2 regions of the Streptomyces sp. NPDC001717 genome follow, and region 2 is predicted to be linked to the other one. Evidence: riboswitches for the same ligand, from Rfam matches in the RefSeq annotation. Region 2 holds a riboswitch; the other holds the start of a gene.
What was found. A riboswitch is a leader RNA that binds a small molecule or an ion and turns the genes downstream of it on or off. The one in region 2 is predicted to bind ZMP and ZTP.

Region 1 (10,210 bases), on a different contig from region 2:
GCAGCCTCGACGACGAGGAGTGGCGGTTCGTCCTGGCGCACGAGATGCTGCAGGCCGCCCTGCGCCACGGAGAGCGCCGCGGCGCCCGGGACCCCCTACCTCCACAACGTCGCCGCCGACCACGTCGTCAACGGCCGGCTGGTGGAGATGGGGATCGGCAGCATGCCGGAGGGCCTGCTGTACGACCCGCTGCTGAAGGACCTCTCGGTCGAGGAGGTCTACGACGCGGCCTGGTCCAGGGCTTCGACCTGCACGTGAACGAGGAGCGCGGGCTGCTGCCCGCCGGGCTGATCCAGGAGATCCGGGCGCCCGCGTGGTCTTCTGCGACGCGGCCCCGTACGACGCCGGCTACCTGCCGCCCACCGCGAGCACGCCTACCTGATCCCGGAGGGCGCCGCCCTGCCGTTCACCCCGAAGGGGCCGGTCTTCCGACTGACCTGAGCACCCGGAGAACGCGGACGCCCCCGCACCGCCGGAAGGCGGTGCGGGGGCGTCGTGTGCCGGGGGCCGGCTCAGTCCAGGTAGTCGCGCAGCACCTGCGAACGCGACGGGTGGCGCAGCTTCGACATGGTCTTGGACTCGATCTGGCGGATGCGCTCACGGGTGACCCCGTACACGCGACCGATCTCGTCCAGCGTCTTCGGCTGGCCGTCGTTGAGGCCGTAACGCATGGAGACCACGCCCGCCTCGCGCTCCGAGAGCGTGCCCAGGATCGACTGGAGCTGCTCCTGGAGGAAGGTGAAGGACACCGCGTCGGCCGGCACGACCGCCTCGGAGTCCTCGATGAGGTCACCGAACTCGCTGTCGCCCTCCTCACCCAGCGGGGTGTGCAGGGAGATCGGCTCGCGGCCGTACTTCTGGACCTCGATGACCTTCTCCGGGGTCATGTCGAGTTCCTTGCCCAGCTCCTCCGGGGTGGGCTCGCGGCCCAGGTCCTGGAGCATCTGGCGCTGCACGCGGGCGAGCTTGTTGATGATCTCGACCATGTGCACGGGGATGCGGATCGTGCGCGACTGGTCGGCCATGGCACGCGTGATCGCCTGCCGGATCCACCAGGTCGCGTACGTGGAGAACTTGAAGCCCTTGGTGTAGTCGAACTTCTCCACGGCGCGGATCAGGCCGACGTTGCCCTCCTGGATCAGGTCCAGGAAGAGCATGCCGCGGCCCGTGTAGCGCTTGGCCAGCGAGACCACGAGACGGAGGTTGGCCTCCAGCAGGTGGTTCTTGGCCCGGCGGCCGTCCTCGACCAGGATCTCCAGCTCGCGCTTGAAGGCGGGCTTGTGGTCCTCCTCCTCTTCGAGCTTGTACTCGGAGAACAGGCCCGCCTCGATGCGCTTGGCGAGCTCGACCTCCTGCTCGGCGTTGAGGAGCGGCACCTTGCCGATGAGCTTGAGGTAGTCCTTGACCGGGTCGGCGGTGGCACCCGCGACCATGACCGTCTGCGCCGGGGCGTCGTCCTCGTCGTCGTCGGACAGGACGAAGCCCTGGCCGCCGCCGGCCTTGGGGGCCTCCTCCTCGGGCTCGTCGACGAGGTCCTCGGCTGCCCAGTCCTCGCCCTCGACGACCGGGTTCTCACCCTCGTCGGCGTCCTTGGCACTGGTCTTCTTCGCGGCCGCGGTCTTCTTGACCGCGGTCTTCTTCGCGGCGGTCTTCTTGACCGTGCGCTTCTTCGGCTCGGCGGCGACCGTGTCGGACGTCACCTCGTCGGAGGGGGCGGCAGCGGCCGGAGTGGCGGATATCGCCGAGGCCGTGGCCGGGGTGCTGGTGGCGGCCGTCTTGCGCGCGCCGATGGGGCGCGGCGGGGCGGCGGCCTTCTTGGTCACGGTACGGGCCGGGGCGGCAGCCGCCTTGCGGGGCTTCTTGGCGGCGGCCTTCGTGGCGGGGGCGGCGCTGACGTGGAGGGCGACGCCCTCCTCGTCCAGGACCTGGTTCAGGCTGCGCAGGACCCGCTTCCACTGGTCCACCGGGATGCGGCCGGCCTCGAAGGCCTGGCGCACGTCGTCACCGTTGATGTGACCCTGCTCGCGGCCGCGCTCGACGAGCGCGACGAGGGCCTCCGATTCGGCGATCTCCGGAGGGAACGTACGGGACGGGCTGAGCGACACAAGGAGCCTCTCGTTGCGAGCAGATAAGGGATCGGCGGGACATCATCGCGCGAACTTGGGAAACAGACCCGAAGGGGTCTGTATTCCGGGCCGCGCGAGGACACCTGTCGGTTCATCGCACGCTCGACTCGATTCGTTACGCGCTGAATTGAGTGACCTGCGCCACGCTGTGGACGGGCAACCTCTCGGCCGCGTTTCCGTCCACCCCCGCCGTCAGTCCGTTTTGCGAGCTTCAATGAGGAAACGGGCGGTATGTGCGACGAACGGGCCGTCGCGCTCGATCCGTTCGTGCAGTTCGAGCAACCGGTCCCGGTACTGCCCCACCGTGAAGCCGGGCACCATCCAGATCACCTTCCTGAGGAAGTAGATCACCGCTCCGATGTCGTGGAACTCCGTACGGAGCCGTTCGGAGCGCAGGTCGACGACCTCCAGGCCGGCCTTCGTGGCGTCGGTCACGGCGTCGTCGGGATGGCGGGCCCGCCGGACCTCCTCCGGCTGGGGGCCCAGGAAGTACTCGACGAGCTCGAAGACGCTCGACGGCCCGACCTGCTGGGACAGATAGGTGCCGCCGGGGGTCAGGACCCGCGCGATCTCCTCCCACCAGATGGTCACCGGATGTCGGCTGGCGACGAGCTCGAAGGCCTCGTCGCCGAAGGGCAGCGGCGGCTCGTCGGCGTCCGCCACCACGACCGCGCCGAGCGGGTGCAGCAGCCGGGTCGCCCTGTCGATGTTGGGCGGCCAGGACTCGGTGGCCGCCGTCAGCGGGGGCAGCGGGGCGGCCCCGGCGAGAACCTCGCCCCCGCCCGTCTGGATGTCCAGGGCGGATCGGACTCCGGCCAGACGCTCCCGCAGCAGCCCCTGGTACCCCCAGGAGGGCCGCTGCTCGGTGGCCCGGCCGTCGAGCCAGGAGAAGTCCCAGCCGTCCACGGAGACCGACTCGGCTTCCGCGACAAGATGGTCGAAAGTGCGCGTCATGCCCCGATCCTCGCAGGCCGGGCGCCGGTGGACCACCGGATATGTCGACTACAGTGGTCGCGGGCCGTGACTGGCGTTCGGGTGGATCACCACCGGGGAGCGGCCCGGCGTACTCCGGTACGTCGTCTGCCGCGCGCCTGGGCGAACCGCGATCCGCAGCGACGTTCAGGAGACCCCGTGACGACTGCCCAGACTGCCACCGACACCACCACCGCCACTGCCCGGCTGATGGACGGCACGGCCCTCGCCCGCCGCATCTCGGAGCAGACGGCCGCCCTCGCGGCGAAGATCACCGAGCGCACCGGCACCGCGCCCTGCCTCGCGACCGTGCTGGTCGGCGAGGACCCCGCCTCCGTGACCTACGTCCGCATGAAGCAGAACCGTTGCGCCAAGGCCGGGATCACCTCCCGCCACGTGGAGCTGCCGGCCGAGACCACCACCGAGGAACTCGTCGCCGCGATCACCGCGCTCTCCGAGGACCCGGAGATCAGCGGCATCCTGCTCCAGCACCCCGTCCCGCACCACATCGACGAGCGCGCCGCCTTCGAGGCCATCGCCCCCGGCAAGGACGTCGACGGGGTCACCATGCACTCCTTCGCCGCCATGGGCTTCGGACTGCCCGGCTTCGTCTCCTGCACCCCCGGCGGCATCATGCGGCTGCTGGAGGAGTACGACGTGGACCTGACCGGTAAGCACGCCGTGGTCGTCGGCCGCAGCGCGATCCTGGGCAAGCCGGCCGGGATGCTGCTGCTGGAGCAGAACGCCACCGTCACCTACTGCCACTCCCGCACCCGGGACCTCCCCTCGATCGTGCGCCAGGCGGACGTGCTGGTCGCCGCCGTCGGCAAGGCCGAGTTCATCCGGGGCGAGGACATCAAGCCGGGCGCGGTCGTCCTGGACGCCGGGTACAACGAGGGCAACGTCGGCGACGTCCACTTCGAGTCGGCCGCCGCCCGCGCCTCGCTGATCACCCCGGTCCCCGGCGGTGTCGGCCCGATGACCATCGCGGTCCTGCTGGAGCAGACCGTCCGGGCGGCCGCCGCCCAGGCCGGTCTGGACCTCGCGGAGCTCTGACCCTCCCCCCGGCCCCAGGGGCTGGGAGGTACCCCCTGCCGAGCGGGATGTCGTACGGCGTACTCCGTACGACGGACGCCCCGGGCCTTCGGGCCCGGGGCGTCGGCGTTTCCCGGGATCTTCGCCCGCCGCCCGAGGCTCGTCAGCGGCGCAGTCCGGGCGCCGGCTGCCCGAGCCCGGCGACGGCCAGTTCCGCGGGGCTGAGCGGGGGTGCCTGCGGTGCGCCGCGGTCCGAGGCGCGCAGGACGTGCCAGACGATCGCCGGAGTGAACCAGTGCGTGGGCGCGCTGCTCATGGTGATCACGTTGAACAGGGCCGCCGCGAGCGCCTCGTCGGTGGTGGCACCCCTCATCAGCCGGTCGACGTACCGGTCGATCGGGCCGGACCCGGCGGCCTCCTTCACCCCGGTGGAGGTGGCCCCGGGATACAGCATGTCCTGGGTGGTGGCGAGCTCCCAGGCGGTGCCCACCCGGGGGGCGATCGCGCGCTGCGCCGCACGGCCGAAGCCGGGGTGGTCCAGTCCCTTCCCGCGGAGCAGGGAGCGGACGGCCAGGATCCCCTGGGCGGCGACCGTCATGCCCTGCCCGTACAGCGGGTTGAAGGTGGCCACCGAGTCGCCGACGGCGAAGAAGCCGTCGGGCAGGGCGGCCTTCTCGAAGTAGATCCGGCGGTTGGCGGTCCCCTGGGTGACGGCGACGTCCGTCAGGGGCTTCCTGCCTTCGAGGAGTTCGCCGACGATCGGGTCCCTGACGCCCTTGGCGAAGGGGATGAACGCGTCGGGGTCCCCGGTGGGCTGGCCGCCGCGGGTCCCGGAGAGGGTGGCCTGCCACTGGCCGTTCTCGATGGGCACGACGGTGGCCGTCTGCCCGGGGACGGGCACCCGGGGGTCGGACTGCACGTTGACGATGGGGAAGCCCATCTCGTGGGCTCCGGCGGGGGCTTCGAAGATCCGGGTCGCGTAGACGAGACCGGAGTCGACCTCCGACTGCCGTATGCCGCTCACGCCCAGCGCGTCCAGCCAGGTCCGGGCGCGCGAGCCGCGCCCGCTCGCGTCGACCACGAGGTCGGCGGCCAGCAGCAGCCCCTCCTCCTCGGGGGTGTCGACCCGGACGCCGGTGACCCGGGACGCCGTACCCTCCAGGCCCCGGACCCGGCTCTGGAGGAGCGTGGTGACCCCCTTCAGGGCGGTGACCCGGGCGCGCACCACCGAGTCGAGGAGGTCGCGGCTGCAGGAGATGTTGAACTGCTTCTCCGGGACGCGGGGGATCCAGCCCTGCGCGGTCATGGTGACCAGATCGGTGGGCAGGCTGCGCCGGATGGCGCCCGCACGAGTCCAGTCGTCGGTGATGCCCGGCAGGATCTCCTCTATGGCACGGGCGCCGCCCGACCACAGGAGGTGGGTGTGCCTGCCCTGCGGGAGACCGCGCCGGGGCGCCGGGCCTTCGGGCAGCGGATCGGCGTCGATCACGGTGACCGCGGCGTGTTCGGCGAGGACGGCGGCCGCGAGCAGTCCGGCCAGGCTGCCGCCGATCACGACGGCGTGGCGGGGCGGGGAGGTACGGGTCATCGTGTCGCGCTCTCTGTCGGGCCGGTGGGTGACCCTCCACGCGCCGATTCTCCACAAGTCGACATAGCGCTCGTGTGGCCTGGGCCGGATGCAGCGTATCCGGCCGCACCCTGGCGAACCAGCGGCAACCCATTGGTTCTTGAGGTCCACGCGGGGTCGCGGTCGTCGCTCCGGCATGACCTCGGAGGTAATCGACCCGGCCGTGCCGGCGCGGCAAGGTTGGGGCATCGGGTTCCGGAGCTGCGCACTCAGAGCCGGAACCCGGTACCCCCAACCCGCCGTTCGACCTCGATGGAGGCTGATTCCCCATGTCCGCAACCCTGATCGGCACCCTCGCGCGCACCACCGAGCCGCAGACCGCGCTGCGCCGCTTCCTCGCCCTCGACTCCGTGGTCACCACCGGAAACGGGCTGGCGTACGTGGCCTTCTCCGCCCCGCTCGGGCGGCTCCTCGGGGTCGGGCAGGGGCTGCTGCTGGAACTGGGTCTCTTCCTGGCCGTCTTCGGCGCCGGGGTCGGCTGGCTCGCCTCGCGCCGTCGGCCGCACGCCTTCCCGGTCAGGTTCGTCATCGAGGCGAACTACGCCTGGGCCGTGCTCAGCCTGGTGTCCCTGCTCGTCTGGTTCACGCCCACCACCGCCGGCCTGGTGTGGATCCCGGCGCAGGCCCTCACCGTGGCCTCGTTCGCCCTGTTCCAGCAGCTCGCCCTGCGCTCAGTCGCCGAGTGAGCGCAGGTACTTCACCGTCGCCGGGTCGGCCGGGAGCATCGTCTCGATGGCCAGCTCGGCGACGGTCACGTCCATCGGCGTGTTGAAGGTCGCGATCGAGGAGACGAAGGACAGCAGGTGCCCGTCGTGTTCGATGACCAACGGCAGGGCGATGTAGGGGACGGCTTCCTCCGGTTCGGCGTCGCCCGGCCGCTCCGGCACGGGGTAGGCCGACACCTCCTCGTACAGCGCGCGCAGCGGTTCGGAGCGGGCCAGCGCGATCTGCCGCTCCATCTGGGCCAGCAGGTGGCCGCGCCATTCCTTCAGGTTGTGGATCCGCGGCGCCAGGCCCTCGGGATGCAGGGTGATCCGCATGGCGTTCAGCGGCGGAGTCAGCAGGTGCTCCGGCAGCCCCTCCATCAGCATCATGATGCCCCGGTTGGCGGCGATCACGTTGTACGTGGCGTCCACGACCAGCGCCGGATACGGCTCGTAGCCGGTCAGCAGCCGCTGCATGCCCTCGCGCAGCGTCTCCATCGACGGGTCGTCCAGGGCCGTCTGCGCGTAGTGCGGGGCGTACCCCGCCGCCAGGAGCAGCGCGTTGCGCTCCCGTACGGGCACGTCGAGGCGGTCGGCGAGCCTCAGGACCATCTCCTCGCTCGGCCGGGACCGTCCGGTCTCGATGAAGCTGATGTGCCGGGACGAGGAGTCGGCGCGGCCCGCCAGCTCCAGCTGACTGATTCCGCGCCGCTCCCGCCAGGTTCGGAGCAGGGCGCCGACCGTGGGTGTCATCGTGGTCATGTTCACGACGTTAGCCGAGAAGTTCGCCCCGAGTCGGGCCGGTTCAGCCCACGTCGAGGACGTTCCGCAGGCCGAGACGGTAGCGCCACAGGTCGTGCCGCTTGGCGGACTCGACCTCCGGAGCCCGGTACAGGGGCCGGATCGTGCACCGTGCGCTCGGGGAGCCGTCGCGGTCCAGGAGCGAGTTGACGGCCGCCCGGGCCGAGGCGTTCGCGCCCTCCATCGTCGCGAGGTCGATGTCCACCGCCACGTAGTCCCCGCTGAGGAAGAAGTTCGGTACGCGGGTGGCGGCGCTCGGCCGGTTGTGGAGGGTGCCGACCGGATGGATCAGCAGCTGGTCCTGGTTGGTGGGGTTGGGGGTGCCGAGCCCGTCCACCCCCGGATCCAGGTGCCAGGAGTGCAGCCTGGAGTCGCTGAGGAGGGTCTTGCCGGTGTCGTTGAGGGAGGCCTTCAGCTGGGCCCACACCTCGCGGGCCACCTCCTCGCGCGTGCACTGTTTGGCCGTCTTCCCGTACAGGATCCCGGGCTTGTCCCACTCCGAGATGTCCACCGACAGGCAGTCCACCGCCGACCCGTCGCCGTAGTCGGCGGGGAAGTCGCGCGAGGGCCAGTGCTCCGCCTGTTGGATCGCCGTCAACGACCAAGGGGAGTCGATGCAGTTGAGATGGCCGTGCACCAGCGCGGCGCGTTCGGTGAGGTAGAACTGGATGCCGGTCATCCAGTCGGTCTCCAGCTTGTCGCAGCGCCCCAGCATCGGGTCGGCCGCCCGCAGTTCGGCGCTCCAGGTGCGGCGGGCGTGCTCCACGGGCAGTGCGCTGACGTAGTGGTCGGCGGTGACGGTCCGCCGGGCGCCGTCCGGGCCCTCGACGACGACCCCGCTCACCCCGCCGCCCCCGTACCGGACCTCGCGCACGGTCCAGCCGATCCTGAACTCCACGCCGAGGGAACGCAGATGGGCCTCCCAGGGGTCGATCCACGCCTCGTTGGTCGGCAGGTTCAGGATCCGGTCCGGCGGGCCGTCGGCGCCGCGCCCCAGCAGGTTGAAGACGAAGGCCTCGCCGAGGGTGCCGACCGTACGGGTGGAGGCCTCCTCGGCCTTGGTCGCCACGATGTTGCGGGTGATGCCGACGGCGAGGATGCGCTGGTACTCGCTCGACATCTGCTCCGCGCGCACGAACTCCCACCAGGGGGTCCGCTCCCAGACGTCGCCCCGGCGCTCGTCGCAGCTGGTCAGGAAGACGAGCACGCGGTTCACGAAGTAGGCCGTCTCGTGCAGGGGCAGCCGGACCAGGGACTGCAGGATCCCGGTGAGGGCCCGGCGCAGCTCGTCGGGCGTGAGCTCGGCGGGGGAGTGCTCCGGCCACGGGATGGGCCCGCGCAGGTCCTCGCGGCCGCCCGACCGGGCGAACATCATCTCGCGCGGGGCGACGAGGTTGTCCCAGACGCCGTTCGCGTTCCCGGGGAAGGGGATGCGCCGCATGGTGTCGGGCAGGTTGTGGTAGATGCCGGGGATGAAGCGGAAGCCGTGCTCGGCGGGGAGCGGCCGGCGGCCACCGCGCGCGCTGTCCGGTACGTCCATGCTGCGGGCCTTGCCGCCGAGCGCCCGGCGCTCGTACACGGTGACGGCGTAGCCCCGCTCGGCGAGTTCGTGCGCGGCGGTCAGTCCGGCCACCCCGCCGCCCAGTACGGCGACCCTGCGGCCGGTGGCCGCCGCCCGGGCCGGGGAGGCCGTGGCGGCCGCCGCGGGAGTCGCGCCCGCGGCGGTGGACAGGGCCCCCGCGGTGGCCGCCGCGCCCGCGCCCGCGATGAACGTACGCCTGGAACTTCCTGTGCCGGTCATGTCGATGCCGCCCCTTCGTCCCGTGCCGCCGTATGGCTCTCGACACGACTGTTACCGGTGGTAACAGCTGTGTCGGCGCAGGAGCATATGGGGGGCGGGGCGGGCGGGGAAGGCGCAGGAGCACCCGAGCGCACTATGGCGCGAAAGGATTGCCCGGGCGTGCGCTGTGGGAACCTTGACTACACGTCACGGGGAAAAGGAGCCGGTGCATGCCGAGTGAGCCGCTGTCGCAGAAGGAGATCGAGGACCGGTTGCGGGAACTTCCCGGCTGGGCCTTCGAGGACGACCACATCCTCCGTACCTACCGGCTGGACACGCACTTCGCGGCGAGCGCCCTCGTCGCCCACATCGCCTCGGTGCAACAGGAGTTGAACCACCACTCCGACCTGACCCTCGGCTACAACACGGTCCGGCTCTCCGTGAACAGCCACGACGCCGGCGGCGTGGTGACGGCCACCGACTTCGCGCTCGCCGAGCGCGTGGAAGCCCTCGCCCCGGCACACGGCGCCAACTGATGACCACGCACATACCGGATCTGAAGCCGCTGCTCGACTACGACGCGGAGGCCGAACTCTACGACGCCACCCGCGGCGGCGCCCCGCGCGCCGAGGCCGCCGCCGCGGCGGTACTCGACCTGCTCCCCGCCGACACGCGCACGCTGCTCGACCTCGGCTGCGGCACCGGCATCGTCACCACCCGGCTGAAGCGCCCCGGCCTGCGCGTCCTGGGCGCGGACGCCTCCCACGGCATGGCCGGAGTCGCCCTGCGGCGCGGGGTGCCCGTGGCCCTCGCCGACGCGGCCAGGCTGCCCGTCCGCTCCGGCTCCCTCGACGCCGTCAGCGCGGTGTGGCTGCTGCACCTGCTGCGCGCCCCCGGCCTGGTGCCGGCCGTGATCGCCGAGGCCGCGCGGGTCCTGCGGCCCGGCGGGGTCTTCGTCACCACCGTGGACAAGGACTCCGCCCACGACGTGGGCAGCGACATCGACGCCGTCTTCGCCGCGCACCTGACCCCGACCCCGGCGGACTCCTCCGGGGAGGTCGAGGGCCACGCGGCGCGCGCGGGCCTGCGCCCCGCCGGAGAGGCCCTCTTCCGGGGCCACGGCCAGGGCCGCAGCCCCCGCGCCTCCGCCGAGGCACTGCTGGCG
Region 2 (18,672 bases):
CGCCGTAGCCCTTGCCCTCGTACTTCGCCTCCAGCTCGGGGATGGTCTCGCCCGTGAGGGTGGAGTAGATCGTGAGCAGGTTGCTGACACCGGGCTTCTTCTCGGTGTCGAAGCGGATCTCGGTCTCGGTGTCGGTGACCGCGCTCTTGACCTTCTTCTCGGTGGCCTTGGGCTCGTCGAGGAGGTTGATCAGACCCTTGGGGGACGACGCCGACTTCGACATCTTGATCGACGGGTCCTGGAGGTCGTAGATCTTCGCGGTCTCCTTGACGATGTGCGCGGCAGGGAGGGTGAAGGTCCGGCCGAAGCGCTGGTTGAAGCGCTCCGCGAGGTCGCGGGTCAGCTCGACGTGCTGGCGCTGGTCCTCGCCCACGGGGACGGAGTGCGCCTGGTAGAGCAGGATGTCGGCGACCTGGAGGATCGGGTAGGTGAACAGGCCGACGCTGGCGCTGCCGACCCCGCCCTTGGCGGACTTGTCCTTGAACTGGGTCATCCGGCTGGCCTCGCCGAAGCCGGTGATGCAGTTCATGACCCAGGCGAGCTGCGCGTGCTCGGGCACGTGGCTCTGGACGAAGAGCGTGCAGCGCTCGGGGTCCAGGCCGGCGGCGAGGAGCTGCGCGGCGGAGAGGCGCGTGTTCGCGCGCAGGGCCGCCGGGTCCTGCGGCATGGTGATCGCGTGCAGGTCGACGACCATGTAGAAGGCGTCGTGCGTCTCCTGCAGGGCGACGTACTGGCGGATGGCTCCGAGGTAGTTCCCGAGGTGGAACGAACCGGAGGTGGGCTGGATGCCGGAGAGCGCGCGAGGACGATCAGAAGCCATGGCTTCATTCTCTCAGGTGCGCGGGCGGGCTCGGGCCCGCCGGTGTCCGGAACCTTGTGCGGCCGCCGGGCCTCGGGACGCCGGGGCCCGGCCGGCTGCCGGATCCGGTACCGGTACCGACCGGTAGCCCGGTGGCCGGATCCCGCCCCTGCCGAGCGACCGCTTTCCGGGGCGGGGGCCGGCCGCTGCGCGGGGATGCCTGGGCTCCGCCCAGACCCGCGCCTCAAACGCCGGCGGGGCTGGATTTTCGGCTGAGCACCGCTTTCGGGCACTGCCCGGCGGCCAAGACGCCAGGGCGAATCCAGCCCCGCCGGCGTTTGAGGCGCGGGTGCGGAGCGCCGTGTTCGAGGCCGCACCCGACGGCTCGGGGCAGCCGAAATCAGCCTCGCCGGCGTTTGAGGCGCGGGGGCTCGGGGGCGGAGCCCCCACAGCGGCGGGGCGGGCGATCGCGGACGCGTCCAGCCCCGCCGGCCATTGAGGCGCGGACCGTCAGGCCAGGGGGAGGCCCGGGGCCGGGTACGCGGACATGAGGGAGGTGACCTCCGCGCGCACCGCGGCAAGGGCCGCCTCGTCGGACTTGGCCGCGGCGTCCACGGCCCGGGAGATCCAGTCCGCGACCACCGGCATGTGCTCGACCCCGAGGCCGCGGGACGTCAGCGACGGCGTGCCGATCCGGATCCCCGAGGGGTCGAACGGCTTGCGCGTGTCGAAGGGGACGGTGTTGTAGTTGACCACGATGCCCGCCCGGTCCAGCGCCTTCGCCGCCACCTTCCCCGGCACCTCCCGCGAGGTGAGGTCCATCAGGATCAGGTGGTTGTCGGTGCCGCCGGAGACCAGGTCGAAGCCCCGCTCCAGCAGCGCCTCCGCCAGCGCCTTCGCGTTGGCGACGACCGCGTGGGCGTACGCCGTGAAGGACGGCTGCGCCGCCTCGTGGAGGGCGACCGCGATGCCGGCCGTCGTCTGGTTGTGCGGGCCACCCTGCAGGCCCGGGAAGACCGCCTTGTCGATGGCCTTCGCGTGCTCCTCCCGGCACATCAGCATCGCGCCGCGCGGACCGCGCAGGGTCTTGTGCGTGGTCGTGGAGATCACGTCGACGTGCCCCGCCGGGGACGGGTGCGCGCCGCCCGCGATCAGGCCCGCGATGTGCGCCACGTCGGCGACCAGGATCGAGCCCGCCTCCTCGGCGATCGACGCGAAGGCCTCGAAGTCGATCGTGCGCGGCAGCGCGGTGCCGCCGCAGAAGAGGATCTTCGGCCGCTCGGCGAGGGCCAGCTCGCGCACCGCGTCGTAGTCGATGCGCCCGTCGTCCGCGCGCACGCCGTACTGGACGCCGCGGAACCACGAGCCCGTCGCCGAGACGCCCCAGCCGTGCGTCAGGTGCCCGCCCATCGGCAGGGCCATGCCCATCACCGTGTCGCCGGGCTTCGCGAAGGCCAGGTACACGGCCAGGTTCGCCGGGGAGCCGGAGTACGGCTGCACGTTCGCGTGGTCCACGCCGAACAGGCCCTTGGCGCGCTCGACGGCGAGGGCCTCGACGCGGTCGATGTTCTGCTGGCCCTCGTAGTAGCGGCGGCCCGGGTAGCCCTCGCTGTACTTGTTCTGCAGCACGGTGCCGGAGGCTTCGAGGACGGCCGCCGAGACGTAGTTCTCGCTCGGGATCAGGCGCAGCGTCTCGGCCTGCAGGGTCTCCTCCGCCGCGACGAAGGACGCCAGCTCGGGGTCGGTCGCGAGAAGGGCGGGATGACGGTGGTTCGCGCTCATGGCGGCTCCTCCGGGGTCGATTTCGTGTCTCGTCCCCGCGAGGCCCAGGCGAGCGGCCCTGATAGCGGTCGTGCGCGCACGACTCCCCCGGAGTTGGTTCTCCGTACGCCAGTCGCCGTGCGTACCGCCCACCATAGCGGGCGCGCCACGAGAAAGGTTTCTCCGCCCGGTATACGAGCGAGGATGGAAAGTGACGCCACCCTCGTCACAGGCCTGACGGACGATCGGAGACCCCGTGTCGACAACTGCTGATGCCATCCGTTCCGCCGACGCGCACAGCGCGCACAACTACCATCCGCTGCCCGTCGTCGTCGCCTCCGCGGAAGGCGCGTGGATGACCGACGTGGAGGGCCGCCGCTACCTCGACATGCTCGCCGGCTATTCGGCGCTCAACTTCGGGCACGGACACCGCCGGCTGCTCGACGCCGCCCACGCGCAGCTGGAGCGGGTCACGCTCACCTCGCGCGCCTTCCACCACGCCCGGTTCGCCGATTTCTGCACCGAACTCGCCGCGCTGTGCGGCAAGGACATGGTGCTGCCGATGAACACGGGCGCGGAGGCCGTGGAGACGGCCGTGAAGACCGCGCGCAAGTGGGGTTATGAGGTCAAGGGCGTCCCGGACGGGCACGCCAAGATCGTGGTCGCGGCCGACAACTTCCACGGCCGGACCACCACCATCGTCTCGTTCTCCACGGACCACGAAGCCCGCGACCACTTCGGCCCCTACACCCCCGGCTTCGAGATCGTCCCGTACGGAGACCTCACCGCGCTCGCGCACGCCGTCACCGAGAACACCGTCGCCGTGCTGCTGGAGCCGATCCAGGGCGAGGCGGGGGTGCTGGTGCCGCCCCCCGGTTACCTCCGGGGCGTACGGGACCTGACGCGCGAGCGGAACGTCCTGTTCATGGCGGACGAGATCCAGTCGGGCCTCGGCCGGACCGGCAGGACCTTCGCCTGCGAGCACGAGGACGTCGTCCCGGACGTGTACGTCCTGGGGAAGGCGCTCGGCGGCGGCGTGGTGCCGGTCTCGGCCGTCGTCGCCGACCGGGACGTGCTCGGGGTGTTCAAGCCGGGCGAGCACGGCTCCACCTTCGGCGGGAACCCGCTCGCCTGCGCCGTCGCCCTGGAGGTGATCGCGATGCTGCGCACCGGCGAGTACCAGCAGCGCGCCGCCGAGCTGGGCGACCACTTGCACCGGGAGCTGAACCTGCTGGTCGGGGGCGGCGCGGTGACCGCCGTGCGCGGGCGCGGGCTGTGGGCGGGCGTCGACATCGACCCCTCGCGCGGGACGGGCCGGGACATCTCCGAGAAGCTGATGGAGCTGGGGGTGCTGGTGAAGGACACCCACGGGTCGACGATCCGCATCGCGCCGCCGCTGGTGATCGGCAAGGAGGACCTGGACTGGGGTCTCGACCAGCTCAGGGCGGTGCTGTCCGCGTAGCCGCCCGGCACTCGCGGGACCGGAGGGCGGGGCCGCCGGGCTCCGCCGGCCGGGAGGCCCGCCGGGCCGGGCCCGCCCTAAAGGATCACGTGCGGCAGGAAGCGGGCGTACTCGTCCGTGACCGGCCCCGCGGATTCGCGGATGCCGAGCCCCGCCGCCTCGTCCTCGACGACCCACGCGCCGAGCACCACCCGGTTGCCGTCGAAGTCCGGCAGCGGGGCCAGGCCCTGGAAGCAGTACCGCTCGCCCTCCTCCGGGGTGAACGGCTCCCCGTCGCCGCCCGCCTCGTGGAGGGTGACGCCGGCGCCCTCGCGGCCCAGCAACGGCTTCGCCACGTAACCGGTGGTGTCGGCGAGCTCGCGCGGACCGTCGAGGTAGGCGGGCAGCAGGTTCGGGTGCTCCGGGAAGAGCTCCCAGAGGATCGCGAGCAGCGCCTTGTTGGAGAGCAGCATCTTCCACAGCGGCTCGATCCAGCAGGTGGTGCCGCTGCCGCCGCCGAGGTCGTAGGTCCCGAGGACCTGCGGGCCGAACTCGTCCGCGGCCAGCCACTCCCACGGGTAGAGCTTGAAGCAGCCGCGTATGAAGCGGAGCTTGTCGTCCACGAACCGGCCGGTGAGGCTGTCCCAGCCGATCTGCTCGACGGACAGGGCGTGGGTCTCGATGCCCGCCTGCTCCGCGGTCTCCTGGAGGTAGGCGACCGTCATCAGGTCCTCGCCGAGCTCGTCGGTCTCGGAGTGCGCGAAGTGCAGCACTCCGGGAGGCAGCAGCTCGGCCTGCCGGCGCCAGGCGTCGACGAGGCGTTCGTGGAGGGAGTTCCACTGGTCGGCGCCGGGGAACCGCTCCTCCATCCAGAACCACTGCGGACTCGCCGCCTCCACGAGGGAGGTAGGGGTGTCCGCGTTGTACTCCAGCAGCTTCGCGGGGCTGCCGGAGCCGTCGTAGCGCAGGTCGAATCGGCCGTAGAGGGAGGGCTGTTCGGCGCGCCGCCGCCAGGAGTCGGCGACGAGCGCGGCGAGCTTCGGGTCGGTGATGCCGAGGTCGGCGAAGCGGTCGTGGTCGACGATGTGCGCGGCCGCCGCCAGGCACATGGCGTGCAGCTCCTCGACGACGTTCTCCAGGGCCTCCACTTCGGGGAGGGAGAAGGAGTAGTACGCGCTCTCGTCCCAGTAAGGGCGCAGGGAGTCGTCGGGGTAGCGGGTCAGGGGGTAGATCAGCCCCTGCTCCTCGACGGTCTTCTGCCAGTCGGGGCGGGGCTCGATGGTGTGCCGCTTCATGTGCCTGGTTCCGTGTTCCTCAGCCGCCGCTGGAGCCGGAGCTGCTGTGTCCGCCGATGCCGCCGCGGGTGACGGCGGACTTGTCGAAGCTGCCGCCGGAGACCTTGCCGGAGGAGACGTAACCGCCGTAGTAGTACGAGCCGCGGCCGCCGCTCTTGCACTCCTTGCTGTTGAGGTGCTCCAGCGTCGAGCGGGACGCGCAGCGCTTGTCCGGCTCGTCGCTGCTGCCGCAGGCCACGAGGGTCGCGGCGAGGAGGCCCATGCCGCCGAGGGCGACCGCGCCGGAGCGCATGCGGCGCCGGTTCGTGTTGCTGCTGTCCATGTCTGCTGCTCCCCCTGGGACCCTGCGTACGTCGGGACAGCGTAGAGCGGTGCCCCCGGGCGATGGAATCCGGCCGTCGCAGAAACCGTGACCTAGAGTCAGTTCGTGCTGATTGGGATGGTTTGTGCGCTCGGGGCGGCGGTCTGCTTCGGTACGGCGTCCGTACTGCAGGCGATGGCGGCCCGGGCCGCGGAGCCCGGGACGGGCTCCGGGGTGGACCCGGCGCTGCTGCTGCGGGCGGCCCGCCAGTGGCGGTACCTGGCCGGCCTCGGCCTGGACGCGGCCGGGTTCGTGCTCCAGATCATCGCGCTGCGCCACGTCCCGATCTACACGGTGGGGGCCGCGCTGGCGGCGAGCCTCGCCGTGACGGCGGTGGCCGCCTCGCGCCTGCTGAAGGTGCGGCTGTCGCGTACGGAGTGGGCCGCGGTGGGGGTGGTGTGCGCGGGGCTGCTGATGCTGGGGCTGGCCTCCGGGGAGGAGGGCTCCGGGGAGGGGTCCCTGGCCCTCAAGCTGGGGCTGCTGGGGGTGTCGGTGATGGTGCCGGCCGTGGGCGCGGCGGCCGGGCGGCTCCCGGACGGGCCGCGGGCCCTGGTCCTGGGCCTGGCCTCGGGGACGGGCTTCGGGGTGGTGGAGGTGTCGGTGCGGCTCATCGACTCCTTCTCGCTGCGGGAGCTGCTGAACCCGGCGCTGTACGCCCTCCTGCTGGGCGGCGGCGCGGCGTTCCTCCTCCTCACCTCGGCACTGGCGCGCGGCTCGGTGACGGCGGCGACGGCCGGGATGGTGCTGGGCGAGACGATCGGTCCGGCGGTGGTGGGCGTGGCCTGGCTCGGCGACCGCACCCGCGAGGGGCTGACGTGGCTCGCGGTGCTGGGCTTCGCCGTGGCCCTTGCGGGCTCCCTGGCCCTGGCCCGCTTCGGCGAGCCCCCGGCCCCGGCGGACCCGGCCCCGGCGTGAACCGGGGGTGCCGTGCCGCTGCGCGGAGCCGCAGCCCGCCGGGACGCGCCGCCACCGCTGCGCGGAGCCTTCCCCCACCCCGCCCCTTCCCGAACCGGGGCTCAAACGCCGGCGGGGCTGGACTTGCCCGGGCCTGGCGGACGGCATCGGCCACATCCAGCCCCGCCGGCGTTTGAGGCGCGGGGGTTCGGGGGCAGCGGCGCCGCACCCTCCCTACGGCAGCACCGCGGACAGGGCTGCCAGCGCCGGGCCCCACGCGCTGTCCGACGGGGTCCCGTATCCGACGACCACCGCCGGCCGCGGCGGGAGGTCCGCCTCCGGGTGGCGGTGGCGGGACAGGCCGTCCAGCGCCAGGTCGTGCCAGGCCGCCGACTGGATCACCGAGCGTTCCGTCGTCCCCTCCGGGAGGTCCAGCACGGCGTGCAGTCCCGCCGCGATCCCGGACACCCCGACCCGGTCGGCCACCACCGCCACCAGCTCGTCCCGCCGCCGCCGGTACCGCAGTCGCATCCCGCGCACGTGCCGGTCGTACGCCCCCGAGGTGATGAACTCCGCGAGCGTGAGCTGCTCCAGCGCGCTGGAGGTCCAGTCGGTCACGCCCTTGACGGCCAGGACCTCGTCCACCAGCCCCGGCGGGACCACCAGCCACCCGATCCGCAGCCCCGGCGCGAGGGACTTGCTGGCCGTGCCCAGGTAGACGACCCGGTCCGGGTCCAGTCCCTGGAGCGCCCCCACCGGCTGGCGGTCGTAGCGGAACTCGCCGTCGTAGTCGTCCTCCAGGATCAGCCCGCCCGTGGTCCGGGCCCAGTCCACGGCGGCCGCCCGCCGGGCCGGGGTCAGCGCGACGCCGGTCGGGAACTGGTGCGCGGGGGTCAGCAGCACCGCGCCCACGCCGGGTCCGCCCGCGCCGAGTTCACCCGTACGGGCCCCCTCCGCGTCCACGCCCAGCGGACGCGTCCGCAGGCCCGCCTTCACCAACAGCTCCCGGTGGATGTCCAGCCCGTACCCCTCCACCGCCACCTCCCGCACCCGCCGCGCCCGCAACGCCGCCGCCAGCAGGGTCAGCCCGTGCACGAACCCGGCGCACAGCACGATCCGTTCGGGGTCCGCGTACACCCCGCGCGCCCGCGCCAGGTACCCGGCGAGGGCTTCCCGCAGTTCGATCCGGCCGCGCACCTCGACCGCGTAACCGAAGGCCTCGTTCGGCGCGTTGGTGAGCGCGCGCCGGGCCGCCGAGAGCCAGGCCGCGCGCGGGAAGCCGCTCAGGTCCGGGGAACCGGGCTGGAGGTCGTGCGAGGGCCCGCCGCGCAGGGGGCGACGGGCCCGGCCGGCGCCGGCGGCCGCGGTCCGGCGCGGCCGGGCCCGTTCGGCGACCCTGGTCCCGGAGCCCTGGCGGGCCGTCAGCCAGCCCTCGGCGACGAGCTCGGCGTACGCCTCCGCGACCGTGTTCCGCGCGATGCCCAGGTCTACGGCGAGCGACCGCGAGGACGGCAGGCGCGTCCCGGCCGCCAGCCGTCCGCTGCGCGCGGCCTCGCGCAGCGCCTCGGTGAGCCCGGCCCGCAGGCCGCGCCCGGCGGAGAGGTCCAGATGCAGGTCGGCACCGAAAATGGCCCACGAATCCGTCATGGATATGGACCATATCCATGGGCCGCCCCAACCCTAGGGTTGATCACATGACCGAGACACAGAACGCACACGAGCACACCCCGCGCATGCAGATGGCCAAGGTCGCCCCCGAGGTCTACAAGGCCGTCCTGGCCCTGGAGATCGCCTCCAAGAAGGGCCTCGACCCGGCCTTGGTCGAACTCGTGAAGATCCGAGCCTCGCAGATCAACCACTGCGCCTTCTGCATCGACATGCACACCAAGGACGCCATCGCGGCGGGCGAGAGCGTCGAACGCATCGTGCTGCTGCCCGCGTGGCAGGAGTCGCGGCACTTCTACACCGAGAAGGAGCTCGCCGCGATCGAGCTCACCGAGGCCGTCACCGTGCTGACCGACGGCTTCGTGCCCGACGAGGTGTACGAGAAGGCGGCCAAGCGGTTCGAGGAGAAGGAGCTGGCCCAGCTGATCGCCGTCATCGCGACGATCAACGTCTGGAACCGCATCGGGGTCACCACGCGCCTGACGCCGGGCCACTACAAGCCGGGCATGTACAAGGCCTGACGCGGCGGTCCGGTGCCGTACGGGGGTTCGCACCGGGACCCGGCCGCGAACGCACGGAACGCCCCGGCGGGCAGACCCGCCGGGGCGTTCCGGTGAAGCGATCCGGTGGAGCGATCCGGGATCAGATCAGGCCGAGCTCGCGCACCGCGTCGCGCTCCTCGACGAGCTCCGCCACGGAGGCGTCGATGCGCTTGCGGGAGAACTCGTTGATGTCCAGACCCTGGACGATCTCGTACTTGCCGTCCTTGGTGGTGACGGGGAAGGAGGAGATGATGCCCTCCGGGACGCCGTAGGAGCCGTCCGACGGGATGCCCATCGAGGTCCAGTCGCCCGCGGCGGTGCCGTTGACCCAGGTGTGCACGTGGTCGATGGCGGCGTTGGCGGCCGAGGCGGCCGAGGAGGCGCCACGGGCGTCGATGATCGCGGCGCCGCGCTTGGCGACGGTCGGGATGAAGGTGTCGGCCAGCCACACCTGGTCGTTCACGACCTCGGCGGCGTTCTTGCCGGCGATCTCCGCGTGGAAGATGTCGGGGTACTGGGTCGCCGAGTGGTTGCCCCAGATGGTGAGGCGCTTGATGTCGGTGACGTCGGAGCCGGTCTTCTGGGCCAGCTGCGTGATCGCGCGGTTGTGGTCCAGGCGGGTCATCGCGGTGAAGCGCTCGGCCGGGACGTCCGGAGCGGCGGCCTGCGCGATGAGCGCGTTGGTGTTGGCCGGGTTGCCCACGACCAGGACCTTGATGTCGTCCGCGGCGTTCGCGTTGATCGCGGCGCCCTGCGGCTTGAAGATGCCACCGTTGGCGGAGAGCAGGTCACCGCGCTCCATGCCCTTGGTGCGCGGGCGGGCGCCCACGAGGAGGGCGACGTTGGCGCCGGCGAAGCCCTGGTTCGGGTCGTCGAAGATGTCGATGCCCTTGAGGAGCGGGAAGGCGCAGTCGTCGAGCTCCATGGCGGTGCCCTCGGCGGCCTTCATGCCCTGGGGGATCTCCAGGAGGCGGAGCTTGACCGGCACGTCCGCGCCGAGCAGGTGGCCGGACGCGATGCGGAAGAGCAGCGCGTAGCCGATCTGGCCGGCGGCGCCGGTGACGGTGACATTCACGGGAGTGCGGGTCATGGCCTTCTCCGTTAGACAGCTGGCGGTTGGGGCGTCCCGCCCCATGTGCTGGAGGACGCCGCTTCCCAGTGAATCTTGATGTGAAGAGACATCCGCGGTCAGGCTATCCGACCTTGGAGCGGCTCGATCCCCCGGTCCCTGTGGTGCATGGCACACGGACCGGAGGGTTCGAAGGCGGGAGGGTGGTTTCCGCCCTGCATCTCGACCCTTTCGGGCTATTGCCGGGCCTCCCTTCGGGGGTCTCAGCGCACGGTGAAGCGGACCGCGTCCTCCAGGAACGGGAGCTCCAGCACCGGCTTGGGTTCTATGACCAGCGCGAGCAGCGTGATCGCCACGCCCAGCAGCCCGTACGTGACCATGTCCGTGAAGCGGGAGCGCACCGCGAGCATCCCCACCGAGGGCAGCAGCCGCCGCATGGCCGAGGCCGCGATGAGGGCGATGCCGATCACCAGGGTGCCGATGCGCGGATGCCCCAGCGCCGTGGCCAGCAGCCCGACCGCCGTCGCGGTGAGCACGCTGAGCATCGGCCACTGCCGCGCGGGCGTGGAGACGGCGCCGGGCACGGCCCGGCCGCTGCCCTCGGGGCGGGCGGTGTCCAGCGTGACGGAGGGGAAGCGGCGGGAGCCGGGCGGGCGTTCCGTGCCCGCCTGCTCGGCGTCGGATTCAGCCTGCACTGGTGCTCCGTTCCGCCGCCTCGACGACGTTGACCAGCAGCTGGGCGCGGGTCATGGGGCCGACACCGCCCGGGTTCGGGGAGATCCAGGCCGCCACCTCGGCGACGCCCGGGTGCACGTCGCCGACGATCTTCCCGTTCTCGTCGCGGCTGACGCCCACGTCGAGCACGGCCGCGCCCGGCTTCACGTCCTCGGGCTTGACCAGGTGCGGGACACCGGCGGCCGCGACGACGATGTCGGCCTGGCGCAGCAGCCCGGACAGGTCGCGCGTACCGGTGTGGCAGAGCGTCACGGTGGCGTTCTCGGACTTGCGGGTCAGCAGCAGGCCGATGGAGCGCCCGACGGTGATGCCGCGGCCGAGGACCACGACGTGGGCGCCGTTGATCTCGACGTCGTGGTGGCGCAGCAGCTCGACGATGCCGTACGGGGTGCACGGCAGCGGGCCCGGCTCGTTCAGCACCAGCCGGCCCAGCGACATGGGGTGCAGGCCGTCCGCGTCCTTGAGCGGGTCCATCAGCTCCAGGACCCGGTTGGTGTCGATGCCCTTGGGGAGCGGGAGTTGGACGATGTAGCCCGTGCACTCCGGGTTGTCGTTGAGCTCCCGTACGACCGCCTCGATGTCCTCCTGGGAGGCCGTCGCGGGCAGTTCGCGCTGGATGGAGGCGATGCCCACCTCGGCGCAGTCCTTGTGCTTGCCGTTGACGTACCAGCGGCTGCCCGGATCGTCGCCGACCAGCAGGGTGCCGAGGCCGGGGGTCGTGCCCCGGGCCTTCAGGGCCGCCACGCGGGCGGTCAGTTCGGACTTGATCGCGGCCGCTGTGGCCTTGCCATCGAGAATCTGGGCGGTCATGCACCCATCCTCCCGGATGGAGTGCCCCCGGTTCCAGTCACGGTGCCGGACGGGCGTTCGCCGCTGCACGCGGTTCATTGCACTTGCACAACAAGTGACGGGGCTGATTGCAACCAACTGGACAAGTACTTGCGTGTCCCACGACGATGCAAGGAAAGAGTGCCGCGGGCAGGGCCGGGGGGCGGACCGCAAGACGCAAGTTCCTCCGTGCGTTTGCCGTGCGTCCCCGCACTTCCACGGAGGAACACCCCAGATGAGCTTCGGCGACCCGAACAACCCGTACGGACAGCAGCCCCCGCAGGGCCAGCCCGGCTACGGCTACCCGCAGCAGGCCCCGCAGGGCGTCCCGCCGCAGGGCGGCTACGCCTACCCGCCGCAGGGTGCGCCCCAGGGCTACCCGGCGTACCCCGGCGGCCCCGGCGGCTACCCGGGCATGCCCATGGAAATGCCCGGTCTGGTGAAGACGGCGCGCGTGCTCCTCTTCGTCGTCGGCGGCCTCCAGATCATCATCGGCCTGCTCGCGTTCCTCGGCGGCGCGGCGCTGTCCAGCACGGACAGCGGCACGGCCGGTGACGTGGTCGGCGGTGTCGTGATCGCCCTCGGACTCTTCGCCCTCGCCCTCGGCGTGCTGGCCGTCGTCCTCGGCGCCAAGTACGGCAAGGGCGGCAACGGCGTCCGCATCACCTCGATCGTCTACGCGGCGCTGACGATCCTCGGCGGCATCATGAACTTCGCCAACACCTCCGCCAACGGCGGGGGCGGTGCGGCCGGCGGCGTGATCAGCCTCGCCATCGGCGGTCTCATCCTCGCGGCGATGGTCTCCGCGCCCGGCGCCGCCTGGTTCAAGCGCCCGCGCTACTGAGCCGCGCACGGCACGCACGGCACGCACGGCACGCACACGGCGAAGGCCGCGACCCGCAGCAATGCGGGTCGCGGCCTTCGCCGTTGTGGGACCGGGGCCGGAGCCCCGGTGCCGGCGTCAGTGGAAGAAGTGGCGGGTGCCGGTGAAGTACATCGTCACGCCGGCCTTCTTCGCGGCCTCGACGACCTGCTCGTCACGGACCGAACCACCCGGCTGGACCACGGCCTTGATGCCCGCGGCCGTCAGGATCTCCAGCCCGTCCGGGAAGGGGAAGAAGGCGTCGGAGGCGGCGTAGGAGCCCTGTGCGCGCTCGGCGCCCGCCCGCTCGACGGCGAGCTTCGCCGAGTCGACGCGGTTGACCTGGCCCATGCCGACGCCGACCGAGGCGCCGTCCTTGGCGAGCAGGATCGCGTTGGACTTGACGGCCCGGCAGGCCTTCCACGCGAAGGCCAGCTCGGCGAGCTCCTCGGCGGAGAGGGCGTCACCGGTGGCGAGCGTCCAGTTGGCCGGGTCGTCGCCCTCGGCCTGGAAGAGGTCGGACTGCTGGAGCAGCGCACCGCCGGAGATCGGCTTCAGGTCGCCCGGCTGGTGCGGGGTGCCGTCCACCTTGAGGACGCGGATGTTCTTCTTCTTCGCCAGGATCTCGACCGCGCCGTCCTCGTAGGCGGGGGCGGCGATGACCTCGGTGAAGATCTCCGCGACCTGCTCGGCGAGCTCGACGGTCACCGGGCGGTTGACGGCGATGACACCGCCGAAGGCCGACAGCGGGTCGCAGGCGTGCGCCTTGCGGTGGGCCGCGGCGACGCCCTCCCGGTCCACGGCGATGCCGCACGGGTTGGCGTGCTTGATGATCGCGACGCAGGGCTCTTCGTGGTCGTAGGCGGCGCGGCGGGCGGCCTCGGTGTCCACGTAGTTGTTGAAGGACATCTCCTTGCCGTGCAGCTGCTCGGCGTTGGCGAGACCGCCCGGCTGACCGTCCGTGTAGAGGGCGGCCGCCTGGTGCGGGTTCTCGCCGTAGCGGAGGGTCGACTTGCGCTCCCAGGCGCCCGCGAGGAACTCGGGCAGGACGGCGCCCTCTTCCGGCGCGTACGCGTTCGTGAACCAGGAGGCCACGGCGACGTCGTAGGCGGCGGTGTGCTGGAAGGCCTCGGCCGCGAGCCGCTTGCGGGCGGTGAGGTCGAAGCCGCCGCCCTGGGCGGCCGCGATGACGTCGGCGTAGCGGGCCGGGCTGGTGACGACCGCGACCGACGGGTGGTTCTTGGCGGCGGCGCGGACCATCGACGGACCGCCGATGTCGATCTGCTCCACGCACTCGTCCGGGGTGGCACCCGACTGGACGGTGGCCAGGAAGGGGTAGAGGTTGACGACCACCAGGTCGAAGGGCTCCACGCCCAGCTCGGCGAGCTGGTTGCGGTGGTCCTCCAGGCGCAGGTCCGCGAGGATGCCGGCGTGCACGCGCGGGTGCAGGGTCTTGACGCGGCCGTCGAGGCACTCGGGGAAGCCGGTGAGCTCCTCGACCTTGGTGACGGGCACCCCGGCGGCGGCGATCTTCGAGGCGGTGGAGCCGGTGGAGACGAGCGAGACGCCCGCCTCGTGCAGGCCGCGGGCCAGGTCTTCCAGTCCCGTCTTGTCGTAGACGCTGATGAGCGCACGCCTGATCGGCCGCTGGTTCGTGGTCGGGTCGTTGCTCGCTGCGGTGTCTGCGGCGGTCACTGGATCGTTACCTTTCGTCCCTCAATGCGGTAGCCGTGCCGGGCCAGGCGCCCCACGACGTCGACGAGCAGCTGGCGCTCGACTTCCTTGATGCGCTCATGGAGAGCGGCTTCGTCGTCCTCGTCCCGCACCTCGACCACACCTTGGGCGATGATCGGACCGGTGTCCACGCCGCCGTCCACGAAGTGGACCGTGCAGCCGGTGACCTTCGCTCCGTAGGCGAGCGCGTCCCGTACGCCGTGCGCACCGGGGAAGGCGGGGAGGAGGGCGGGGTGGGTGTTGATGAACCGGCCGCCGAAGCGGTCGATGAACGTCTTGCCCACGATCTTCATGAACCCGGCGGACACGACGAGGTCCGGGGCGTACGCGTCGGTCGCCGCGGTGAGGGCGACGTCCCACTCCTCGCGGCTCCCGTAGGCCTTGACCGGGCACACGAAGGTGGGGATCCCGGCCTTCTCGGCCCGCTCCAGGCCCGCGATGTTCTCTCGGTCGGCCCCCACGGCGACGACTTCGGCACCGAAGCCCTCGGGTCCGCCGGGGTGGGCGTCGATGGCGTCGAGCAGGGCCTGGAGGTTGGTGCCGGAACCGGAGACCAGCACGACCAGGCGGGAGGCGGCCATGGGAGGCCCTTTCTCGCGGAATTGCGGTGTTCGTCTTGTGCGGTCATACGAAACTTCGGGGTACCGATATACGGGGAACCATACGAAGCCACCGACCGCCTGCAACGATACCGGCACACCGGACGGCCCCCGAGGGACGGGGGGACGGCCGGGCGGTAGCGTCAGGCGTACACGCCTCGACGTCGCCCTGACGTCCTTGACACAGGGGAAGAAACGCACCCGATGCCGGACCGCCGCCAGCCCGACTCCTCCACCCCCTCCACCCCTTCCTCCCCCGACTCCCCCTCCACGGACGACAACCCGTTCGCGGCTCCGCCGGAGGGTCGGCCGGACCAGCCGTGGCAGCCGCGCGCGGGTGCCGACGGCGGACCGGGCCGGGGGTCCGGGGAGGACCCGGGGAACGCGGACGGCCAGGGAGGCCCGGCCCGCTGGGACCCGACGGACCCGATCCAGCGGCGCGCGCGGTACGCGCTGCTGGCCGGCATGTGGGGCTTCTTCTTCGGGATCTTCGGCATCCCGTCGGTCGGCCTCCTGCTGGGCGCGCTGGCCCTCTACTGGGGCATCAGCGCCCTGCGCGGCCGCCCGGCCCAGGCGGCCGGCCCGGACCGGCCCGAGCAGCCCGGCGGCCTGGCGGCCCTGGGCGCGGCGGCCCGCCCGCAGCGCACGGCGGCGGTGAGCGGCCTGATCACGGCTTCACTGGCGATCCTGCTGTCGATGAGCTCGTACGCGGTGCAGCTGGCGTACAAGGACTTCTACGTCTGCCGGGACGACGCCCTCACCCAGTCCGCGGAACTCCAGTGCAACACCCTCCTCCCGAACAACGTGGTGGGCGACATCCTGAAGGTCCGCCAGTAGCCTCGCGGCGCACCACCCGCCCGCGATCCGGCCCGACCGGCACATCCGGCACGTACAGCCCGGGCCGGCACATACAGCCCCGCCGGCACATACAGCCCCGCCGGCGTTTGAGGCGCGGGGTCCGGGGCGGAGCCCCCGGCAGTGGCGCTATGCCGACGGCTTCCGCCGGGCCAACACCCGCGCCCCCACCACCGGCGGCGCCAACGGCGGCTCCGGCGCAGCCACCGGCACGGGCGGCGCAGCCACCGGCACCGTGAGCTCCGGCCCGACGGCGGACACCACGGTCAACGCCCGAGCCGGGACGGCAGCGGCAGGGGCCGGAGCGGGGGCCGGCGCCGGGGCCGGGGCCTCGACGGGAGCGGGCGGCGCCGAGATGTCCGGGATCAAACCACCGGCGGCAGCCCTCAACGCCTCCCACCGAAGCTCCCGCACGCCACTGTCGTGCCACCCGCCCTCTCCGTCCCCGCCGCCGTCCATCCGGCCCAGCGCGAGCGCAACCGGCCGGTTGCGCCACGCGTGCACCGCCACCGCGACCACCACCCCCGGCAGGGTCCACGCGAAGGCCGCCGCCCCCACCGCCCACCACACCGGCCCGAACTCCGCCAACTGCCGCGACCCCATCGGTCCCGACGCGGCAGCGGCCAGCCCGGTCATCACCAGCCCGCACACCACCGCACCCAGCGCCGCCGTGAGCGCCGTCTCCCCGCACGAGACCTCGCGCGCCCGGCGTACCGCGAACCACCCCACCGCCAGCCCGGCCGCCACCGGCACCCCGACCGCCGCCCAGGTCAGCGGGGTCCCGGGCCCTTCGGGCGGAAGCGCGGCGAGCAACGGGAACCTCGGCAGCGAGGGCGACCCGGCGAAGCCGAGCGGAGTGGCGGTCGCGCCGGCGCCGAGGGCGAAGCCGGGGCCGAGCGCGTAGGCCGCCCCCCAGACCATCGCGTTGGGGATCAGCGCGAGCGCCAGCAACAGCACGGCGAACCGCCCCGACCACACCCCGGTCAGCGCCAGGAACGACCCTTGCGCCTCGGCTCCGTGCCACGCGAGCGAGACGCCGACCAGCAGCGCCCCGCCGCCCAGCAGCACCAGGGCCCCGCCCGCCCCTGCACGGAGCGCGAGCGCGTACCGGGGGCGCGCGACAGCCCTCCGTACGCCCTCCGGAAGCCAGGTCGGCAGCGGTCCGTCCGGACGCCCCCGGGCGGCCCACACCCCGCCGGCCGCCGCGAGCACGGCGACCAGCGGCACGTGCCACGCGGCGCTGAGCGGGTCGGCCGGCATCGGCCCCCCGGCGGCGTACACCGTGGCGAGGGCGCCGACCGCGAGGTAGCCGCAGAGCACGGCCGAGAAGACGGCGCCGGCGGGCAGCACCTCCTCGCCGCCGCCCTCGCCGCCCTCCTCACCGCCGTCATCGGACCCGCTCCCCAGCCGGGCGGCACGCCGCATCAGCAGCACGGGCAGCGCCACGAGCAGCAGCGGGGTCACCCCGACGGGCGCGGGCACACCGGACAGGGTGTCGTACCGCACCAACTCCGTACCGTGCGCGAGCAGCCACAGTCCCGCGGCGAGGTGGAGGGCCCCGCCGGGGCCGCTGTCGGGGTAGGGGGAGCTGATCCACAGGACGATGACGAGCACGGCGAGGAAGCCGAGCCCGAGCCCGGCCGCCACGGCGCCGCCCATCACGCATGCGGCGGCGGCCGGCGAGCGGCGCCGCCGGCCGGCTCGCGGGGCCGTCCGCAACGGGGTCCCGCGTTCGGTCACTTGGGTCACCCCGCCATGGTGCCTTCGACACGCGCTATGAGTGCGTAACAGGCGAATGCCCGTGGTGTCGCTCAATATACGTTTATGTACTTTTTCGCCCAGACCGGTCAGATCGCGGGGAGTACGGCATGACACAAAGCGTCGATACGACCTCCGCATCCGACGCGGAGCGGGGCCTCCCGTCCCCGAAGGAGCGCCGCAGACTGCGCGAAGCGGCGGAGCTGACGCACGATGAGGTCGCGGCGGCGGTGGGCGTCACCCCGACCACGGTCCGCTCCTGGGAATCCGGCCGCACGGCCCCGCGCGGCCGCAAACTGGATGTGTACGCGCGCTTTCTGACCCGCCTGCGGACCCGGGCCGAGCCGACGGGCACGCGCACGGACGCGCCTGCGGGGCCGCAACCGGCGGAGCCCCCCGCCACGGGGGGCGAGGCCGCACCGGGCAGGGCCGCCGCCCCCGCGGGCACCCCGGCGGAGCCGGAGGCGGCCGCGCCCGCCGAAGCCGCCCCCCACCCCCGCGACGCTGACGCCGACTCACCCGACACCCCGTCACCCGCGTCGCACGCGCCGGGAGCCGTACGGGCCTTCGCCGATGCCGGGACCCGGCCCGAGGCCACCGTCGCGCGGGCCGCGAAGCCACCCGTCGGGGCGGCCCGCGACAACGCCGAGCACCCGCTGCCGGCCGCGGTCGGCGCCCACCCGCCGCCCCCCACCGGGGCGCCGTCATCCGGAACCACCGAACCCACCGCCGCCGCCAGGCCCGACGGGCAACCGTCACCGCCGGGGACCCGGACGACACCGGGGCCGACCGGGAGCGACGCGCCAACCACCCCGGCCCCGGCCGCAGCCCAGCCGGCCCACGCCGACACTCCGCAGGCCACCACGGCGCCCGACCCCCATCCGGCACCGGCAGCGGCAGCGGCAGCGGCAGGAGCACCGGCGGCCGGGTCCGCAGGGCCCCCTGGGCCGGCCCCCGCAGCCGCGCCGCTGACCACCGCCGAGCCCGAGCAGCAGCCCGACCGAGCGACGCCGCAGGCGACACGGCTGCCCGTCGACGACTTCGACGCCCTGCACGCCCACGCCGCGGCCGCCCTCACCCGGCAGGCGTACCTCCTCACCGGGCGCCGGGGCCTCGCCCTGGAGGCCGTCGACCGTGCCTTCCAGCAGGCCTGGGACCGCTGGCCCGAGGTCGCGACCGACCCGGACCCGGTGGGCTGGGTGCGCGCGGCCGCGTACGAGTACGCGCTCTCGCCCTGGCACCAGCTCCGCCGCGCCCACCGCCATCCCGACAAGCCCCCGGCCGAGCCCGCCGACCGGATCCTCCTCGACGCCATGCTCGCGCTGCCCACCAACCACCGCCGCACCGTGCTGCTCTACGACGGCGTGGGACTCGACCTGCCCGACACCGCCGCCGAGACGGAGGCCAGCACCCCCACCGCCGGCAACCGACTGCTGCACGCGCACGCCACGCTCGCCGCGCGGATCCCCGCGCT

Region 1: another riboswitch for ZMP and ZTP. It lies ahead of ACFYZL_RS08115 (bifunctional 5,10-methylenetetrahydrofolate dehydrogenase/5,10-methenyltetrahydrofolate cyclohydrolase); the one in region 2 lies ahead of glyA (serine hydroxymethyltransferase).

Annotation. Positions count from the first base shown of each region.
Region 1 is NZ_JBIAUK010000003.1:165,281-175,490, forward strand. It holds partial or broken gene ACFYZL_RS08100 (hypothetical protein) at 1-386, shown strand, start outside; gene ACFYZL_RS08105 (RNA polymerase sigma factor) at 513-2,105, opposite strand; gene ACFYZL_RS08110 (methyltransferase domain-containing protein) at 2,319-3,080, opposite strand; ZMP/ZTP riboswitch at 3,137-3,230, shown strand; gene ACFYZL_RS08115 (bifunctional 5,10-methylenetetrahydrofolate dehydrogenase/5,10-methenyltetrahydrofolate cyclohydrolase) at 3,309-4,154, shown strand; gene ACFYZL_RS08120 (NAD(P)/FAD-dependent oxidoreductase) at 4,297-5,721, opposite strand; gene ACFYZL_RS08125 (hypothetical protein) at 6,030-6,446, shown strand; gene ACFYZL_RS08130 (helix-turn-helix domain-containing protein) at 6,432-7,226, opposite strand; gene ACFYZL_RS08135 (FAD-dependent oxidoreductase) at 7,270-9,066, opposite strand; gene ACFYZL_RS08140 (4a-hydroxytetrahydrobiopterin dehydratase) at 9,276-9,581, shown strand; gene ACFYZL_RS08145 (class I SAM-dependent methyltransferase) at 9,611-10,210, shown strand, end outside.
Region 2 is NZ_JBIAUK010000001.1:425,757-444,428, reverse strand. It holds gene trpS (tryptophan--tRNA ligase) at 1-820, opposite strand, end outside; gene glyA (serine hydroxymethyltransferase) at 1,310-2,581, opposite strand; ZMP/ZTP riboswitch at 2,617-2,707, opposite strand; gene rocD (ornithine--oxo-acid transaminase) at 2,817-4,022, shown strand; gene ACFYZL_RS02235 (glutathionylspermidine synthase family protein) at 4,100-5,296, opposite strand; gene ACFYZL_RS02230 (hypothetical protein) at 5,316-5,618, opposite strand; gene ACFYZL_RS02225 (hypothetical protein) at 5,736-6,572, shown strand; gene ACFYZL_RS02220 (PLP-dependent aminotransferase family protein) at 6,786-8,198, opposite strand; gene ACFYZL_RS02215 (carboxymuconolactone decarboxylase family protein) at 8,246-8,737, shown strand; gene ACFYZL_RS02210 (malate dehydrogenase) at 8,859-9,848, opposite strand; gene ACFYZL_RS02205 (DUF3017 domain-containing protein) at 10,091-10,522, opposite strand; gene ACFYZL_RS02200 (bifunctional methylenetetrahydrofolate dehydrogenase/methenyltetrahydrofolate cyclohydrolase) at 10,512-11,372, opposite strand; gene ACFYZL_RS02195 (hypothetical protein) at 11,626-12,234, shown strand; gene purH (bifunctional phosphoribosylaminoimidazolecarboxamide formyltransferase/IMP cyclohydrolase) at 12,352-13,947, opposite strand; gene purN (phosphoribosylglycinamide formyltransferase) at 13,944-14,567, opposite strand; gene ACFYZL_RS02180 (hypothetical protein) at 14,790-15,422, shown strand; gene ACFYZL_RS02175 (DUF6350 family protein) at 15,570-17,189, opposite strand; gene ACFYZL_RS02170 (helix-turn-helix domain-containing protein) at 17,309-18,672, shown strand, end outside.